DNA from 3 places in the Halomonas sp. 7T genome. Region 2 is predicted to be linked to each of the others. Evidence: predicted binding sites of a transcription regulator. Region 2 holds the regulator's gene; each other region holds the start of a gene.
The links. Region 2 encodes sigma-54, which starts transcription at its own class of promoters, with help from an activator protein. Its sites were predicted from a motif close to TGGCACNNNNNTTGCTNT; they were not measured.

Region 1: a site for sigma-54 is predicted at 3,194-3,211, ahead of LOS15_RS03390 (sugar phosphorylase). Genes of this name have one in related genera too.
Region 3: a site for sigma-54 is predicted at 2,990-3,007, ahead of speB (agmatinase). Genes of this name have one in related genera too.

The regions. Positions count from the first base shown of each region.
Region 1 is NZ_CP087112.1:738,536-745,040, reverse strand. It holds gene ribE (6,7-dimethyl-8-ribityllumazine synthase) at 1-130, opposite strand, end outside; gene ribBA (bifunctional 3,4-dihydroxy-2-butanone-4-phosphate synthase/GTP cyclohydrolase II) at 135-1,301, opposite strand; gene ribD (bifunctional diaminohydroxyphosphoribosylaminopyrimidine deaminase/5-amino-6-(5-phosphoribosylamino)uracil reductase RibD) at 1,375-2,574, opposite strand; gene nrdR (transcriptional regulator NrdR) at 2,574-3,074, opposite strand; gene LOS15_RS03390 (sugar phosphorylase) at 3,244-5,025, shown strand; gene LOS15_RS03385 (TlpA family protein disulfide reductase) at 5,131-5,946, shown strand; gene dsbG (thiol:disulfide interchange protein DsbG) at 5,993-6,505, shown strand, end outside.
Region 2 is NZ_CP087112.1:880,019-886,523, reverse strand. It holds gene LOS15_RS04015 (KpsF/GutQ family sugar-phosphate isomerase) at 304-1,290, shown strand; gene LOS15_RS04010 (KdsC family phosphatase) at 1,319-1,861, shown strand; gene lptC (LPS export ABC transporter periplasmic protein LptC) at 1,861-2,433, shown strand; gene lptA (lipopolysaccharide transport periplasmic protein LptA) at 2,442-2,933, shown strand; gene lptB (LPS export ABC transporter ATP-binding protein) at 2,963-3,712, shown strand; gene LOS15_RS03990 (RNA polymerase factor sigma-54) at 3,818-5,233, shown strand; gene hpf (ribosome hibernation-promoting factor, HPF/YfiA family) at 5,321-5,629, shown strand; gene ptsN (PTS IIA-like nitrogen regulatory protein PtsN) at 5,634-6,104, shown strand; gene rapZ (RNase adapter RapZ) at 6,179-6,505, shown strand, end outside.
Region 3 is NZ_CP087112.1:3,597,547-3,604,051, reverse strand. It holds gene LOS15_RS16810 (5-guanidino-2-oxopentanoate decarboxylase) at 1-456, opposite strand, end outside; gene LOS15_RS16805 (YjiH family protein) at 467-1,849, opposite strand; gene speB (agmatinase) at 1,955-2,905, opposite strand; gene LOS15_RS16795 (sigma-54 interaction domain-containing protein) at 3,222-4,640, shown strand; gene LOS15_RS16790 (ABC transporter ATP-binding protein) at 4,754-5,893, shown strand; gene LOS15_RS16785 (ABC transporter substrate-binding protein) at 5,904-6,505, shown strand, end outside.

The DNA.
Region 1 (6,505 bases), 140 kb from region 2:
GGCGAGTTAAGCTATCAACCGCACCCTCCACCAGGCTGTCCACCACGTGGTGGTTAAACCGCCCAACCACGATGACATAACGGCCATCAACATCTACAAAGGTGCCTTCAACTTGCGAAAGGGATTGCATCAATTTATTCCTGCTGAAAAGTTGGCTCATACGCCGTGTCATTAGGCCCCAGGCGCTCGACAACTTCGAGATCAAACCCGGAGAGGGCCGAGAATTTCCACGGGGAGCTAAGTAGCCGCATTTTACCTACGCCCAAGTGGCGCAGAATTTGCGAGCCGGTACCAATCGTTAAATAGTTGCCAGAACCATCCGAGTCGCTGGTGCGCGGTTGACGCACGCGATCTAGGAAAATATCCAGCTGATCTTTCAAATCCTGATGTGGCCGACCATCGTCAATCAGTACAAACACCCCGGCAGATGCCTGGGCAATTTCACTAATCGCACGCTGGGCATCCCAGCGGCCCTGCTCATTTTTCAGTAAGCCAAGCACATCCCGCAGCGTATCGGCTAAATGCACGCGCACGGTGGTCGCTTGCTCGGGAGTGGGCTGCCCTTTTACCAGGGCCAGATGGTGCGCGCCTTGAATGCGGTCGCGGAATACATGCAGTGCTAGCTTGCCGTGGGCCGTATTAACGGTTGAGGATTCAAGCAGGTCAATGGTTTGCTCATTGACGATACGGTAATGAATTAAATCAGCAATCGTGCCAATTTTAATACCGTGCTGCTTGGCAAACACCTCTAACTCCGGGCGGCGCGCCATGCTGCCATCATCATTCATGATCTCGCAGATCACCCCACTGGGATCACAACCCGCCAACGCGGCCAGGTCACACGCCGCTTCCGTGTGGCCTGCACGGCGCAACACCCCACCCGGCTCCGCCATGAGGGGGAAAATATGCCCTGGCTGCACAATATCGGTCGGCTTAGCGTGAGGCGCCACCGCCGCTTGCACGGTGCGGGCACGGTCGGCCGCTGAGATACCGGTGGTCACTCCCTCTGTTGCCTCGATAGAGAGCGTAAACTTAGTCCCAAAGCCGGAACCGTTGTCGCGCACCATCAGCGGCAAATTCAGCTGCTCACAGCGCTCGCGGGTCATGGGCATGCAGATCAGGCCACACGCATAACGCGCCATGAAGTTGATATGCTCGGCCTGAACTTTTTCGGCCGCCATGATGATATCACCTTCGTTTTCGCGATCCTCATCATCCATGAGAATCACCATTTTGCCCTGGCGAATATCTTCCACCAGCTCAGCGATAGGGGATAGCCCCTCAGAAGAGACGTGCGCCATGGAATCTCCAAAATAAAGTGGTCGCATTGCATGCGATTTCGCGCGTCAGGGTACCTTGGTATCCCTTCTTGCGCTAGTCAGCCTCGGGTTTGGCAGCGTCAGACGGCGCCGCTAGGGGTTCGGCAATAATGTGCCAGTCACGCCCCACGGCGCGCATCTCTTTGATGGTCAGCCGTTTCTGGTCTGCCATGCGCGTTAACCCCGGCAGAGCAAATAGCGGCCGGGCCTCTCCCCCCAGTAACGTAGGGGCAACAAACAGCTGCAGTTCATCAACCAAGTTAGCGTCTAACAGCGCGCCCGCCAGCGTGGCGCCGGTTTCCACCAGCAGCTCGTTAACCTGCTCATTATCCGCCAGCCAGCCCAGCATGTCAGCTAGCACGATTCGCCCCGCTTGATCGGCAGGAAATACGACGATTTCAGCCCCCGCTGCAGCTAACTTATGGCGCTTCTCTTCACTGTGCTGCTCGGTGGTGATAATCAGTGTACGTCCCGGCTCGCGTAAACAGGCAGCGGCCAGCGGCAAGCGCAGCCGGGAGTCTAAAATAACCCGCAGCGGCTGGCGTTTAACCACCTCCTCGGCATTCGCCAGCGCCAGCTGGTCGGCCCGCAAGGTCAGCCGTGAATCGTCCATAATTAACGACTCAACGCCGCTTAAAATAGCGCTGGAGCGCGCCCGCAACCGCTGCACTTGGCTGCGCGCTTCGGGGCCGGTAATCCACTGGGATTCACCTGACCCCATCGCCGTGCGCCCATCCAGGCTCATCGCCATTTTGAGCCGCACAAAGGGGCGCTTATGCTGCATACGGGAAATGAAACCAGGGTTGAGCGCGCGGGCATCGGCCTCTAGCAGACCTACCTCCACCGTGACACCGGCAGCTTCAAGCTGTTGAATACCTTGCCCGCTTACCTGAGGATTGGGGTCGACCATCGAGACCACCACACGAGCAATCTTGGCCTCTGCCAAAGCCACCGCGCAAGGCCCTGTGCGGCCCGTGTGGGAGCAAGGCTCAAGGGTGACATAAGCGGTTGCCCCACGGGCTAAATCGCCCGCTGCTTGGAGGGCGTGTATTTCCGCATGGGGGCCGCCTGCGCTGATATGGAAGCCCTCACCGACCACTTGCCCTTCATCACTGCCATCATAACGAACGATAACGCAGCCAACGCGGGGGTTGGGGTCGGTGGTATAGAGCCCTTGTTTGGCCAACTGAAGCGCCCGCGCCATGTACTGATGGTCCTGCAGGGAAAACGCAACGTAGCGAGACCCAGCACCCATTACTGTTTACCGCCGTTTGAGGGCGACACTAACGCGCGTGCTTGGTCAGGCTCCTGCGACAGCCGGTCTATTTCAGCACGAAACTCGTCCAAGTCTTGAAACTTACGGTACACCGAGGCAAACCGAATATAGGCCACTTGATCGAGGTTGCTTAATGCCTGCATAACCGCCTCACCAATCTCGCGGGCGTTAACTTCACGGTCTCCTCGCGCGCGAAGCGATTGGCGAATACGCTCAACCGCCGCCTCGATGGCTTCCGCGCTCACGGGACGCTTTTCCAGCGCACGCAGCATGCCTGCCCGTAATTTGGCTTCGTTAAAGCTCTCCCGGGAGCCGTCGGACTTCACCACCCGCGGCATAATCAGCTCGGCGGTTTCATACGTCGTAAAGCGTTCATGGCAGCTGGCACACTGGCGACGCCGACGCACCTGGTCACCCTCTGCTACCAGCCGAGAATCAGACACTCGAGTATCATTAGCACCACAAAAAGGGCAATGCATGGCAGTCAACCTATTATTTATTACGGGCGTATTTATTACGTGCGTCAGTTCGTGCAGCTAACAGCACAAAAAAGCAGATTCTTCATTCAACGCGGCATTAACCTAGCATTGTAACGATTTGGCACACAAGCTGCAGCGTTTGTCGTAAGTTGTTTAGGAGAACGCCCGCATGCCCACTTTCGACCAAACCGTACACGCCTATTTAACGCACCTTTACGGCCCTCGGGCCGGTGAAGTTCAGCGTCGCCTAGCCCAGCACCTGGCACACTTTCGCCTGCAGCTGCCGACAGCCCCAGCGTCTTTTGCTGACGCCGCTGAACCACCTGAGGCCACTGATGCACCAATGTGGAGCGAGAAAGACCAGTGGGTGATCAGTTACGGCGACTCCATTGTGGCAGACGATGCGCCTCCCCTTGCCGTCCTCGATGCGTTCCTCCAGCGCTATCTGGGTGAGCGCATCAGCGGCGTGCACGTCTTACCCTTCTTTCCCTGGAGCAGCGACGACGGTTTCTCGGTGATTCACTATCGGGAAGTAGACCCCTCGCTGGGGGACTGGGCACATATCCGCGAACTCGCCAGCCACTATGACCTGATGGCGGATTTGGTGCTTAACCATGTGTCACGAGAATCACTCTGGTTTGTGGACTACCTTGCCGGCAGCTTGCCAGGACGCGACTACTTTATAGAGGTAGCCCCCGAAACCGATGTTTCTCAAGTCACGCGCCCGCGCAGCAGCCCTCTCTTAGTGCCCGTGGCAACGCGACGAGGCACCCGTCACCTGTGGGCAACGTTTTCCGAAGACCAGATCGACCTGAACTTTGAAAACCCCGATGTACTGCTCGAATTTGTGGGCATTTTGCTGTTTTATCTCCAGCAAGGCATACGCATCATTCGTTTAGACGCCGTCGCATTTTTATGGAAACGCCTAGGCACCGCCTGCATCCATTTACCGGAAACCCATACGGTGGTGCGCCTTTTACGAGCCATCGTCGATGAGATGGCACCCGGGACTCTGCTGATTACCGAAACCAACGTGCCCCACGCGGAAAACATCAGCTACTTTGGCCTGGAACGCCTACCCGCAGGCAAACCCGATGAAGCGCACATGGTGTATCAGTTCGCCCTACCGCCGCTGCTGCTACACACCCTCACCCGTGGAGAAGCCTCCACTCTGCAATGCTGGCTTGCTAATCTGCCGGTGCTACCTGAACAGTGTACGTATTTAAACTTTACCGCCAGCCATGATGGTATTGGCGTACGTCCGCTTGAAGGGCTGCTGCCCGACCACGAGCGCGACGCTCTGCTGGAGTTAATGCACCGTTTTGGCGGCTTCGTTAGCATGCGCAGCAACCCCGACGGTAGTGACACGCCTTATGAAATTAACATTACCTGGTTTGAGGCCATGCGCGGCACGCGGCGTGGGCCAGACCCTTGGCAAATAGCCCGCTTTATCTGCAGCCAAGCGATTATGCTGAGCCTACAGGGAATTCCCGCGCTTTATCTGCATACGCTGACCGCTACGCTCAATGACCTAGAAGGGGTTGAACGCAGCGGGCGGCTACGCTCGATTAACCGGCGGCGCTGGAAACGTGATGAGCTAACGCTGCTGCTTGACACCCCCTCTACCCCCACCCATGACGTGTTTCATGCGCTTAGCCGCTTGCTTGAACTGCGTCGCAGTGAACCCTGTTTCCACCCCCACGCTGCCCAACGCGTACTGCCAAGCCCACCTGACCTATTGGCGATTGAGCGCGGCCCGCTCAGCGATGGCCGTCGCCTGCTGACAATCTTTAACGTGACCGACGCCCCGGTTGCACTGCATAGCGCTGGAGACGCCGTCAATCACACTCTGCGCCTGCATGATTGGCAACCGCTCACACCTCAAAACGGCGGGCAAGAGGAACCAACGCTGCCGCCTTATGCGGTGTACTGGCTGGTAGCGACGGGTTAACGCGAGCATTGCGGCATATCGCCTCAGGGCAGAAAAACATAATCGCCAAGTAATCGCGCAATGACACACTGTGGCCAAGATCATTAATAGGGGTTTTAGTTAATTATGCTGCAGCAAAGCATTGCGATCGGCCCGATGGGCTTTAGTCTTCACCAGCTCATCATCGGGTTAGCGTTTTTGCTCGCACTGCTCGCCGGCGCGCTGATCGGTCAACGCCACCGGGTAAGTGTGAGCGATACCCTTTTCACCGTGCTGTTTGTCGCGATCATCGCTGCGCGCTTGGTGTTTGTGGCGCGCTACTGGGGCGAGTATGAAGGCGTGCTTGACCGCCTGGACATTCGCGACGGCGGCTTCGATATCGTCGGTGGTTTAGTGGCCGCGCTGGGCTATGCCGCCTGGGCGCTATGGCGTTCCCCTCGCCAGCGAATCCCGCTGAGCGGAGCATTGCTGGTGGGCGGCCTCACCTGGGGCCTAATCGCGGGAGGCTCTCTTCTGATTGAGCAACAGTCCCGCCCCTTACCCGATGTGGCGTTGACCACGCGGGACGGAGCGCCCACCACGCTAGCGCAACTAGCAGAGCAACAGCAGCAGCCCATGGTGGTGAACCTTTGGGCCAGCTGGTGCCCGCCCTGTATTCGTGAAATGCCGGTGTTTGAAGACGCCCAGCAGGCGGAGCAGGACATTACGTTTGTTTTCGTCAATCAAGGGGAAAGCGCTCAGCAAATAGAAGCGTTTATGAACCAACACGCGTTTTCGCTGGAAAACGTTTGGCAAGACCCCAACAATGCCCTGGGCCAAGCCACCGGTGCCCATGCCATGCCTACCACGCTCTATTACAATGCCGAAGGCCAGCTGGTAAACACTCACTTCGGTGAGCTTTCCCGCGCCACCCTAACGCAAGGGTTAGAGCGTTTAAGGTAACGGTTTTCAATGCCGCTGATGCTAAATATTCATTAAGGATACGGTTATGCAACGTTTTACGCTTTCTAGCCTAGCGCTTCCCACCCTAGGCCGCATGGTCATGTTAGCTGGCATTGGTGCTGCCCCGCTAAGCTATGCAGAAGCGCTTCCCGCGCCGGTTCAGGCGCTGCGCGACCAAGGGCTTTCCATCCACGGCCAGTTCGAGGCACCCGGCGGTTTAAGGGGCTATGGTGCTAGCGTGCAGGGTCAGGATATGGCTATTTACTTAACCCCCGATGGCGAGCACGCCATTGTGGGTACGTTAATGGATAGTGAAGGGAACGACCTTACCGAAGCCCAGCTCGACGAGCACGTCCGCGTTCCTTTAGAAGCAGAAACATGGCAACTGCTGGAAGAGAGCCACTGGATACAGGATGGCGACAGCGCAGCACCGCGCATTATTTACACCTTCACTGACGCCAACTGCCCCTACTGCCACCAGCTGTGGGAGCAATCCCGCCCCTGGATAGACGCTGGCAAAGTGCAGCTGCGCCATATTATGGTCGGCATTTTAGCCCCT
Region 2 (6,505 bases):
GGCTGATTAACCTTCAAAGCCGCCGCATCATAGCGGATTAGTATAAGAGCACCGCGCACTGCATAGTGAAAACTTAATGTTAAAGAAACAGTGTTTTCTAAATGTTATCGAACATCGTATCCTAACACTATCTTTAGTGACAGCGTGCAGTAACCGCCGCACAGGTTGTCGGCAACCCAATGTTGTGCACTTGGCTATCTCACTATTTTAAGCAACTTAGCGATGAAGCGCTTTACCTCTAAAGCGCAACGAGATGTTATTCTTGCTTACTCATGTCTAAACGTTAAAGAGACGATCAGCACCATGCGCAAGCCCCCCTCGACCCCCAGCCAGCTGCGTGAAAGTGCACTGCGCACCCTGCAAATTGAGCAAGCCGCCATTGGGGGCCTTCAGGCAAAGCTTGACGAGGGCTTCGACCATGCCTGTCAATTAATACTTGCCTGCCAAGGCCGAGTCGTGGTCACCGGTATGGGAAAATCTGGTCATATTGCTGGCAAGCTAGCGGCCACCCTTGCTAGCACTGGCACGCCTGCTTTTTTTGTTCACCCTGGCGAAGCTAGCCATGGCGACCTTGGTATGATCACTCGTACCGATGTGGTACTAGCCCTCTCCAACTCTGGCGAAACGGCTGAAGTCACTGCGCTTCTTCCACTGCTTAAAAGGCTCGGCATTCCCCTGGTGAGTATGACCGGCCGCCCCGGTTCGACGCTTGCCAAACATGCCGATGCTCACCTCGACAGTGGCGTTGAACGGGAAGCCTGCCCGCTTGACCTGGCGCCTACCAGCTCAACCACTGCAGCACTCGCCCTCGGGGATGCGCTGGCCGTCGCGCTTTTAGAAGCTCGCGGTTTCACCGCTGAAGACTTCGCGCTCTCTCATCCGGGCGGTAGCTTAGGCAAACGCTTGCTACTGCGCGTAAGAGACGTTATGCATGATGGCGCTCGCCTGCCTCAAGTGGCGCTGGGCAGTCCGTTACGAGATGCCCTGCTGGAAATCACTCGGCAAGGCTTAGGCTTCACCTGCGTTGTCGATAGCGAAGGGCGTTTAGTCGGCGTATTTACAGACGGCGACCTACGCCGCACGCTCGATCAGTTTCATGACCTGCGAAAGATCTGTGTCGATGAGGTCATGACACGGCCCGGCAAGCGCATTGGGCCAGACATACTGGCGGCAGAAGCAGTCCGAATTATGGAGGAAAGCCGCATCACCGCACTCGCCGTGGTCGATGATCAGCAGCGGCCGATTGGCGCCCTACATATGCATGACCTTTTATCCAGCGGCGTAATTTAATCGCCATTCAACACTTGAAGGAGGCTCTATGGCCCTACCTGATGCTCTACTTGACCGCATTCGTCGTGTTCGTCTACTGGCCCTAGATGTCGATGGCATATTGACGGATGGACGCCTTTACTTCCAAGCGGACGGCATTGAAATTAAAGCGTTTCACACCCAGGACGGCCACGGCCTAAAGCTATTAAAACGCGTAGGCATTCATGTAGCGCTGATTACCGGCCGAGACTCTTCCATGGTCAGCCAGCGCGCGGCGTCGCTAGGTATCACGCATGTCTACCAAGGGTGCGAAGACAAACTTGTCACGCTGAAAGCACTCTGCCAGCGCCTGGATATCACGTTAGAGCAAGTTGCCTACTGCGGCGACGATCTGCCAGATTTAGCACCTATTAAGCGCTCTGGGGTGGGCATTACCGTTCCCAATGCGCCTGACTACATGCACACCCACGCGGATTGGATTACCGACCGCTTAGGTGGACACGGCGCAGTGCGTGAGATCTGCGATACGCTGCTGATGTCCCAAGGCCACTGGGATGCCGTGATGGACACCTATTTGCACAGGCATTCGTAATGGCGCTACGGGTTAAAAAGCGCGTCTGGCTGACCGGGATGGTGGTAGCTCTGGGTACCCTGCTGGTGTGGATAGACCCCCGCGGCCCACAAGACATCACACCAGACCCTGAGGCTCAAGCCGAAGAGCCGGGGCATGTGCTAGAAAACGCTGAAATCACCCTATTTGGCGAAACCGGGGCGATTCAACAATCGCTGATAACGCCCTATCTAGTTCACACGCCCCAGCAAGCCATAACGCAAGCCACCTCGCCCAGAGCGACAATATTTGATAGTGAACAGAGGGAATGGCTAGCCACCGCCAACGCTGGCACGCTCAATACGGACACACACGCACTCACGTTAACGGGTTCGGCAAGGCTGCTGGCACCCGATGAAGGCTGGCAGCTGGATACAGAGTCATTACACTATAACGGCATGACTCGCCATGCATGGAGCGAGGCACCGGTACTGCTTCAGCAGCCACCGCAGCAAATCAGTGCCTTACGTATGGATATGTGGCTTGACACGAGCCAGGTTCGATTAACTGATAATGTGCGGGGCACCCATCCGCCCGCCACTCAAGCGCCTTAGGAGTCGCTATGAACGCTTTAATCCGCATCGCGCTTTTAGCCTTAGCGGTGCCGCTCTCGGCGGCTGCCCAAACAACACAAGCCCCTGTTGAAGTTGAAGCTGACCGTTTAGATCTTGACCAGCGCGCAGGTACGGCGGTCTATAGCGGCAATGTCAACATCCGCCAGGGCGAAATGCAGCTTCGCGGAGAACGCGTCGAGATTCAGCGTAATGATGCTGGCGAGCTCGCTCGAGCTACCGCGACAGGCGAGCGCGCTTACCTGCGTAATCAGCTTGAAGATGAAGAGACACCCATGGAAGGCTGGGCACGCCGCATTATCTATCATGTCGCTGAACGCCGGGTTGAGCTCATCGATCAAGCAGAGCTCACTCAGCGAGGCGACCGTTTCCAAGGGGGACGCCTAGAGTACTTCATCGACCGAGAAGTCGTTCAGGCGCGCTCTGATGTTGATGGAAGCGAGTCTCAGCGCATACGCATGACCCTACAGCCCTCGCAATAGGGAGTTCATTTGTGACAACCCCCAGCTCCATGGCAACCAGCGACGCTGCTCCGGTAAAAACGCTCTACGCGCATCATTTGGCGAAAAGCTACAAGCGCCGCCGCGTAGTTAAGGATATTAACTTAGAAATTACCCAAGGCAGCGTTGTAGGACTGCTAGGCCCAAACGGTGCGGGTAAAACCACGTCGTTTTACATGATCGTCGGTCTGGTAAAGTCCGATGCTGGCAACGTGGGTATCGATGATTTAGACCTCACTCGTGCGCCCATGCATGAAAGGGCCATTGCAGGCATTGGCTATTTACCCCAGGAAGCCTCTATTTTTCGTAAGCTTTCCGTTGCCGATAACATCATGGCGATCCTTGAAACTCGAAAGGAGCTCGATCGCGATACGCGAGAACAGCGCCTAGAGTCGTTGCTTGAGGATTTTCATATTACTCATATCCGCGACAATTTAGGCATGAGCCTATCCGGTGGCGAACGTCGGCGCGTTGAAATTGCCCGATCACTGGCCACAGAGCCTGCATTTATTCTGCTAGATGAGCCGTTCGCAGGGGTAGACCCTATTTCCGTTGGTGATATCAAAACGATTATACGTGCGCTCAAACAGCGCCATATCGGTGTACTCATCACCGACCATAACGTTCGGGATACGCTTGATATCTGCGATATTGCCTATATCGTCGGCGATGGCCAAATCATTGCCAGCGGCGACCCGCAATCCATTCTCGACAATCAGAAGGTACGCGATGTTTACCTTGGGGCTGATTTCCGCCTATAAACAAGCGTCTACCGACTAATTACTTTTCATGGCATGCTTATTGCACTTGCGCCAGAGGATAACTCGCACTAGGGTGGAGCTTTCTGATTAACGAGTGGTTCTCAGATGGTCATGAAAGCTTCTCTTCAACTGCGTATCGGCACACAGCTCACCATGACACCTCAGCTGCAGCAGGCAATTGCGCTGCTTCAGCTCTCCACACTCGATCTGCGGCAAGAAATTCAGCAAGCGCTCGATGCTAATCCCATGTTGGAACAAGAGGATGAATTTGGCGAGCAGGCAGTCACCGAAACACCAGAAACAGAATGGGCCGAAAGCATCCCCAACGAACTGTCTGTTGATAGTGACTGGTCAGATACCTACCAAGATATGGGCAGCGTAGGCGGTGCCAGCGAAGGGCCTGACTTTGAGCGTCAAGCAGCGGGCCAAAGCCTTCATGGCCACCTCCTTTGGCAGTTGGCTATGACCGACTTCTCGCCTCGAGAGCACGCCATTGCCGAAAGCTTAATCGACGCTCTAGATGCCAACGGCTACCTCACCCAGCCGCTTAACGATATCCGTGAGGGCTTGAAAGCGCAGGGCCTCGATAGCCTAAGCCAGCGTGAAGTCGAAAATACCCTGTTGCGCTTGCAGCAATTCGAACCCACGGGAGTTTTTGCACGGGATTTACGCGAGTGCCTCATGCTTCAACTCGCCACACTCCCAGAGGAAACCCCGTTTCTAGTGCCCGCTAAACGGTTGGTGCGCCAGTTTCTTGAAGCGTTAGGCAAAGACGATCTACGACTGCTTAAGCGGCGGTTGAGTCTAGACAATGAACAGCTTGATGACGTTATTCGCCTTATTCGTAGCCTTGACCCGCGTCCCGGCAGTGCCTATGGCGATAGCGACGATAGCTACATAACCCCAGACTTAGTCGTACGGCATGACAACGAAGGGTGGCACTTAGAACTTAATCCGGAAGCATTGCCAAAGCTGCGCATTCAGCCAGACTACGCCAGCCTCATCAAGCGTGCAGATAAAAGCCAAGACAACCAGTTTCTTAAAGAGCACCTGCAGGAAGCCCGCTGGCTGATTAAAAGCCTTTCCAGCCGTAATGACACGCTGCTGCGGGTGGGCCGTGAAATTATCACGCGCCAGATTGGCTTTTTAGAGCATGGCGAAGAGGCAATGAAGCCGTTAATCCTAGCGGATATCGCCGAGGCCGTGGAAATGCATGAATCCACGATTTCCAGGGTGACCACCCAAAAGTATATTCATACGCCTCGCGGCGTATTTGAACTTAAATATTTCTTCTCCAGCCAGGTGAGCGGCCAGGAAGGTGGCGATAGCCACTCCAGCACCGCCATCCGCGCACGGATTAAGAAGTTGGTTCAAGAGGAGCCGCCCGGCAAGCCGCTCTCCGACAGCCGTTTGGTAGCGCTTTTGGAAACAGGTGGTATCAGTGTTGCGCGGCGCACAGTCGCTAAATATCGAGAGTCAATGGGCATTCCCTCCTCCAGTGAACGGCGCCGTTTACGTTAGCGAACAAGGAAACACCGCTATAGGGCTTTGCAATAGCGCAAAAAGGGTTACAATCGAAGTACAGTCCCATGGATAAGGAGCACGTCAATGCAAGTAAACATCACTGGTCATCATGTAGAACTGACTGACGCCTTGCGTGACTACGTCAACGAAAAACTAGCGCGCGTTGAGCGACATTACGACAACATTACGACAGTACAAGTGACCTTATCTGTTGAAAAAGAGCGCCAACAAGCTGCCTGCACGCTGCATGCAGCAGGGGCTGACCTGCATGCCGAGGCGCTAGACAATGATATGTATGCTGCTATTGACGCTTTAGCAGACAAAATCGACCGTCAACTCGTTAAACACAAGGAAAAAGCACAAGCTCGCGCCCAAGGCGCTGGCGTGCGTTAATTCAATGACGTTGGAAACCATACTTCCCCCGGAGCGCATTCTTTACGACGTGCCCGGGGGCAGCAAAAAAAGGGTGCTGGAATTTTTCAGCACCTTTATTGCTCAAAATACCCCTAGCCTTGATAGCCAGGAAGTTTTTAGCCGTTTAATCGGTCGCGAGCGCCTGGGAAGCACGGGGATAGGCAACGGTGTTGCCATCCCCCATGCGCGAAGCCCGCACTGCACCGCGCCTATCGCTGGCTTTTTAAAACTTGCTGAACCGGTCGATTTTGATGCTATCGACGGAGATCCAGTCGATTTGGTCTTCGTTTTATTAGTACCAGAAGAGGCCGACGACACTCACCTAGCGTTGCTTGGGCAAGTTGCCACCATCATGAATGAGGCCGATACGCGCCAGCAATTGCGCAAAAGCGAAAGCCAGCGTGAGCTTCTTGAGCTTATCACCTCTAAAATTCGTGAAAAAACCGCGCATTAAGCATCTACTTCGACGCTAGCTGCTGACTTTTTTGTTGAAGCCCCACTTATTTTTGGCAGCCCAAGAGAAAATCTATGCAACTGGTGATCATTAGCGGCCGTTCCGGATCCGGTAAATCTATCGCCTTACAAGCGCTAGAAGATCTAGGCTATTACGCCATCGACAACTTACCCGCCATGCTGCTTGGCTCTCTCGTTGACGAGCTGCGCGCTCAGGGTGGGCGTACACATTTAGCGGTGAGTATCGATGCCCGTAACTTGCCCACTGCCCTTGAGCAACTGCCATCTTTGCTTGAAGAGCTCAAGCAGCGGGATATTCGCTTCCAGGTCATTTACCTGACGACTGATGCCAGAGTTTTACTAGAACGCTACTCCGCCACTCGGCGCCGCCATCCGTTAACT
Region 3 (6,505 bases), 920 kb from region 2:
AAAGGCGCGCGCCAGCACCTCGGGAAGCGTATTGGCATCCAGCAGCGTGTGGCTAAACCGCGCTACGCCGCTGATCATCTGCTGCTGGCTGGGCAGTTCGTGCAGCCGCCCTTGGCCTAAGCCCAATGTATCGCGGCGGTTCACGCTGGAGATCACCAGCATAGGTATTGAGTCCGCCAGGGCTTGGCCCATGGCGGTGGCGATATTAGTCATTCCCGGCCCGGTGATGATCAGGCACACCCCCGGTTTGCCGCTGGCGCGGGCATAGCCGTCGGCCATAAACCCTGCGCCCTGCTCATGGCGCGGGGTGACGTGCTGCACATCGCTGCCTTCCAGGCCGCGATAAAGCTCTACCGTATGCACCCCAGGAATGCCGAACAGCGCGCGGACGCCGTAGGTATCGCGCAGCAAGCGGATAAGTAGCTCAGCGCAGGTCATCGTCTGGTTACTCTTCATAAATGGCCCCTTAGAAGAAAAACGTATGGGCCATAAAGGCGATGATCGGCAGCGTAATCGCGGTGCGCAGTAAGAACACGACCGCCAGCTCCCAGAACTTGATGGGAATCTTCGACTTGAGCAGCAGCGCACCGATTTCCGACATATACACCAGCTGGGTCATGGAAAGGCAGGCAATCACAAAGCGGGTTAGCTCGCTTTCAATATTGGTCGCCAGCACCGCCGGCAGGAACATATCGGCAAAGCCCACCAGCGTCGCCGGGGCTGCCGCCTGTGCTTCAGGGATACGCAGCAGTTCCAATACCGGCACCATGGGATAAGAGAGCCAGGTAAACAGCGGGGTAAACTCGGCCAAAATCAGCGCCACAGTGCCAATGGCAAATACCAGCGGTAGCAGCGTCAGGAAAATATCAATCACGTTGAGGAGCGCAATACGTGCTAACTGGCGAGGCCCAGGCGCATTGCCTGCACGGCGTGTAGCTTGCAACAGGCTATAGCGAAACAGGCCCACATTTTCAGTACGCTCTTCGCTCAACTGACAGCCAACCGGCTCATAGTAGTCATCGGATTTACGCGACAGCGGTGGAATCCGCGAGACAATGACCGCGGCGATTAACCCAGACACAACAACGGTAAAGTAGAACGGCACGAACAGGTGGTTGAGGTTGACGAAATTGACCACCAATAGGCTGAAAGCAATGGACGCGACAGAGAAGTTGGTCGCAATCACTGAGGCTTCGCGGCCATTGTAGTAGCCCTGCTCATACTGCTGAGCGGTAATCAGAACGCCTACGGTACCCGAGCCCATCCACGAAGCGGTGGCATCGATAGCACTACGCCCGGGTAGATTAAAAATCACCCGAAACGGCTTACGCACCATGGTGCCGATAAACTCCATAAAGCCAAATTCGACCAAAAACGGCAGCAGCACTGCAGCAAAAAAGAAGAACGTCAGCAGCACCGGCGCCAAGTCATTAAGCATGACTCCACCGGTAAAGGAGGCAGTGACGAACTCAGGCCCAAACTGGAAAAAGGTCATGATGACAAAAATCGCGCCTAACACACGCATGGCTACCCAAATGGCCCCCACATCGAACATATCGTGAAAGGGGCCACTTTGTGCCCAGCGAGGTTTGGTGAGTTTGGCATATAGCGTCACCACCACCGAGAGGCAGAGAATGATCACCGCAATGGCGGGCAGCGCTGACCCTAACAGCGTTTGCAAGCCATCGGCCATCATCCCCATGCCAATATTGATAGAGTCCCCGACCTGGAAGGGAACTAAAAACAGCAATACCCCGATGATGGAGGGGATCAAAAATTTTAGTAAATGCGCGGGAGGTATCGGTGCCGTCGGGCTCGGCTGTTCCGATTTAACATTGCTATAGGACATAGGGGTCACCCATTGGAAGTGATTATTGGAGGTGGGCTGGCGGCGTTGTTAGGTCAGCGCTTTTTTTATTGGATAGCTATTTATGGGTTAACTATTCGGTCGGCGTTAATCGCTGCGCTTGACGCCCGGTAGTACACAGAGCATTTCATATAGCAGCGTGGCGCCCATTAGCGCGGTGTTACCGCTGGGGTCGTAAGGTGGTGATACCTCTACCAAGTCGCCACCCACAATGTTCAAGCCAGCGGCACCTCGCACAATTTCCAAGCCTTGAGCAGACGTCAGGCCACCCATTTCAACGGTGCCAGTACCGGGGGCAACAGAAGGGTCTAAGCCGTCAATATCAAAACTGATATACACCGGAATATCGCCCATCTGTTCACGCACTTCTTGCATCAACGGCGCTAGCGAGCGGTACCAGCACTCCTCGGCGGGCACGACGCGAAAGCCTTGATCGCGGCACCAGTCAAAATCTTCAGCGGCGTAGCCGGTACCCCGCAGGCCTATCTGCACCACCTTACCCTGGGCTAACAAGCCCTCCTCCTGGGCACGACGAAACGGCGTGCCGTGGGCAATCGGCTCGCCGAACATGTGCTCGTTCACATCAGCGTGGGCATCAATATGAATCAGCCCCACCGGGCCGTGCTTTTTGGCCATAGCGCGCAGAATCGGCAGCGTCAGCGTGTGCTCACCGCCCAGCGTTAAGGGGATACAGTTGTGCTTCAGCACGTCGTCGTAAAAGGCGGTGATGATGTCGACGCTTTTCGGCAGGTGGAAGGTATTGATGGGTACGTCGCCGATATCAGCCACTTGTAGGCTTTCAAACGGTGCCGCGCGGGTCGCCATGTTGTAGGGACGCAGCATGCGCGACTCATCGCGGATCTGACGCGGCCCAAGCCGCGTACCGGGGCGGTTTGAAGTGCCAATGTCCATGGGGATGCCAATAAATGCCGCGTCTAATCCCTTGGCGGTTTCTTGGGTAGGCAAGCGCATCATAGTGGCGGGGCCTGCGAAGCGTGGCATGGTGTTGCCACCCAGGGGCTGATTAAACTCCGACATAAACATCTCCTTGGATTTGTTGTGACGCTTTAGCGTGGTTGACGCATCTTTACTAAGACTCTGCCTTAGCCATCTCCTTTAAGCAGTGCACAGATCGTGCCAAGTCGTAGATGCCCTAAACAGGTAGGCATACCCGCCAAATGATGCAAAAATGAATCACTTTAGCGCTCATTTAATTCACCTATGCATCAATAATTCATAAATGACTCAATTCAAAACGTCAGCAACAATTGAATCAGGTGATTAGCACTGAATGAGAGAGCTAGAACGAAAGAGCTAGAACGAAAGAGCTAGAATGAGAGCATTGAGAAATACAATGAGTGAAATAGACAAGCGCGTACTGCAAACCATTGTGGCGACCGCCAACGACCACTTCTTTATCGTTAGTGGCGATGGGCAAATAGTCGATATTAGTCCTGGGGCCGAAGCGGTTTACGGCGTTTCGCGGGAAGAGCTGCTCTCCAGCAGTGTTCAGCAACTGCAAACCGCCGGCGTGCTTAAACCATCGATTACTCTGGAAGTGATGCGCACTCGTAAGCCCGCTCAGCTCATGCAAATCACCGGCACGGGTCGTCGCGTTATCGCAGAGGCCTACCCCGTATTCGTTGATGGCAAGCTGGAGCGCATTATCAGCCGCTCGCGGGATTTAACCGACCTGCAGTTATTGCAGGACGAATACGCCCTACTGCAAAAACGCTTTAGCGAACACTTAAAGCGCAGCCAAGCAGCCCCAGATGCCGAAGAGCAGGCGCTCGATGACGCCCTGGACAATTTGCAGGTGCGCAGCAGCGTGATGCGCGAAATTGCGCTGCTGCTTAAGCGCGTTGCCCCTTCAGATGCCAATGTGCTGATGCTGGGTGAATCGGGCGTGGGTAAAACCGCCTTTGCGAAACAGCTACACCGCTGGAGCCAGCGCTGTGACGGCCCTTTTATTGACGTGAACTGTGCGGCGATTCCTGAGAATTTATTTGAGTCTGAGATGTTTGGCTACCAGCCCGGCGCCTTTAGCGGTGCTGCGCGGCAGGGAAAAGCCGGGCTGTTAGAGCAGGCCGAGGGCGGCACGCTGTTTCTGGATGAAATAGGCGAGTTGCCGCTGCTAATGCAAACCAAACTGCTCAAGGTCATTCAGGATGGTAGCTTAACCCGGCTGGGTGACACCCGCTCACGCAAGGTCAATTTTCGCTTGGTGGTGGCCACTAATCAGGATTTGGGCAAACAGGTAGAGAGCGGCCTTTTTCGTTTAGATCTTTACTACCGCCTCAATGTGATCCCAGTCACCCTGCCGCCGCTGCGCGACCGCCGGGAGGATATCCCTGATCTAGTTGAAGCCTGTTTAAACCAGCTTAACCAGCGCTATGGACGACAAAAAATCCTCGACACCCGCGTTTGGTCGACACTGATGGGCAGCGAGTGGCCGGGCAATGTTCGCGAGCTAGAAAACTGGTTGGAGAGAGCCTGGCTTTCCAGTTCTACCGATCAAATCGAGGTGCCCGCCGCGCTTCCCCACACCGAGCAGCACCCCGCCAGTTTACCGAGCGCCTCGCCAGCCAAGCCGATAAAAGCACTCGAACCCAAAGAAACCCTCAAGCACTACCTAGCACGGCTGGAACGGGAAACGCTTGAAGAGCTATGCAGCTCGCTCCCCAGCACCTACGCCATCGCGGAGCGGCTGGGCATCAGCCAATCCAGTGTGGTGCGCAGGCTTCAGCGTTATGGCATTAAAGTCGCCAAGTGATCTTCTGCTTGACACAGCGGCTGTCATAAACCATCCATGTAAGTGTCATGCTAGTGCAACACCTTCAACACAAGCTGAACCAATAACAACCAACAGCCGGTGATGTGTGTGCTATGTCAAACCAATCGGGTATCCGCCTGGAACGCGTTACCAAACGTTGGGACGCGACCACTGCTGTCGATAGTATTTCCTTCGATGTCACGCCTGGGCAATTTGTCATTCTGCTCGGCCCTTCCGGCTGCGGTAAATCGACCACGTTGCGCATGATCGCAGGGTTGGAAGAGGCCAGCGACGGACGTATTCACATTGGTGAGCGCGACGTCACTCGCCTGCCGCCTGGGGATCGAGGGCTGAGCATGGTGTTTCAGTCCTACGCGCTATTTCCGCACCTAAGCGTGGCGGACAATATCGTGTTTGGCCTACGCAGCCGCAAGGTGCCCAAAGCCGAGCAGCGCCAGCGGCTGGCCAAAGTCGCCGAGCTGGTGGATCTCACCGACTACCTACACCGCAAACCTGCCCAACTTTCCGGCGGTCAGCGCCAGCGGGTGGCACTGGCCCGTTCGGTTATCTCCGAACACCCTATTTGCCTGATGGACGAGCCACTCTCCAACCTGGATGCACGGCTGCGCAGCGATATGCGCCGGGAAATCAAAGCGCTGCAAAGCCGCCTGAACATGACCGTGATCTACGTCACCCACGATCAGGTCGAGGCGATGAGTATGGGCGACCGCGTCATTCTGATGCAGCACGGCCGCATCGTGCAGGACGGCACGCCTGACGAGCTGTATAACCGCCCGGCCAGCGCCTTTGCCGCCAGCTTTATTGGTAGCCCAGCCATGAACCTACTGCCGCTGGAAGCAGGCGAGAAGGATGCCGTTATCGTCCGCGAACCGAACACACCGGTGGCCCCATTAGAGGCCGTCGGTGGACAGTTAGGCATCCGCCCGGAGGATATCGCACTAAGCACCTCCTCAACGACTGGCGTACCCGCGAGGGTGGTCAGCGATGAATACCTGGGTGCCGATACCATCGTCCACTTGGCGATCGGTGATCACACCCTGCGGGTTCGTCTCAGTGGCCGCCATAGGCTGGCTGGCCAGCAGTGTCGAATCGGCTGGCCAGCCGAGGCCGCTCATCTATTCGATGAGCACGGCCTACGCCGTGATGACCTCACCGCGTACTCATTATTACCTGCCGCTGCACTGTCAGCGGAAAGCGCTTCGCCCCACCCGCAGCTCCAACCCCAACGTTGAGGTGTTTCCCATGCGTGCCCGTATCCCCTTTGCTCTTTCTGCACTCACCGCTGGCCTGCTAAGCGCCGGTCAAGCTGCCGCCAACGACCCCACTGTACTCACCATGTACTATCCCGTTGCCGTGGGCGGTGCGCTCACCGATGTGGTCGATGGATTGGTTGAAGAGTTTGAGACCGAATACCCGGATATCGATGTAGAAGCCATCTACGCCGGTAACTACGACGACACCCGCGTGCGCGCCATGTCGGCGATGGAAGCGGGTGAAACGCCGCAGCTGTCGGTCATGTTCTCCATCGATCTGTACGAGCTGATTGAGCAGAACGCCATCGTCGCCTTTGATGACCTGGTCGAAACTGATGAAGAGCGCGAATGGCTCGATGGCTTCTACCCAGGGCTGATGGAAAATGGCCAACTGGATGGCAAAACCTACGGCATCCCCTTCCAGCGCTCCACCATCGTACTGTTCTGGAACAAAGACGCCTTTGAAGCCGCTGGCCTAGATCCCGAAACACCTCCAGAAAACTGGCAAGAGATGGCCGAGATGGCCGCTACCGTGCGCGAAGCCTCCAATGGCGAGCAGTGGGGCGTGATGGTGCCATCGACCGGCTACCC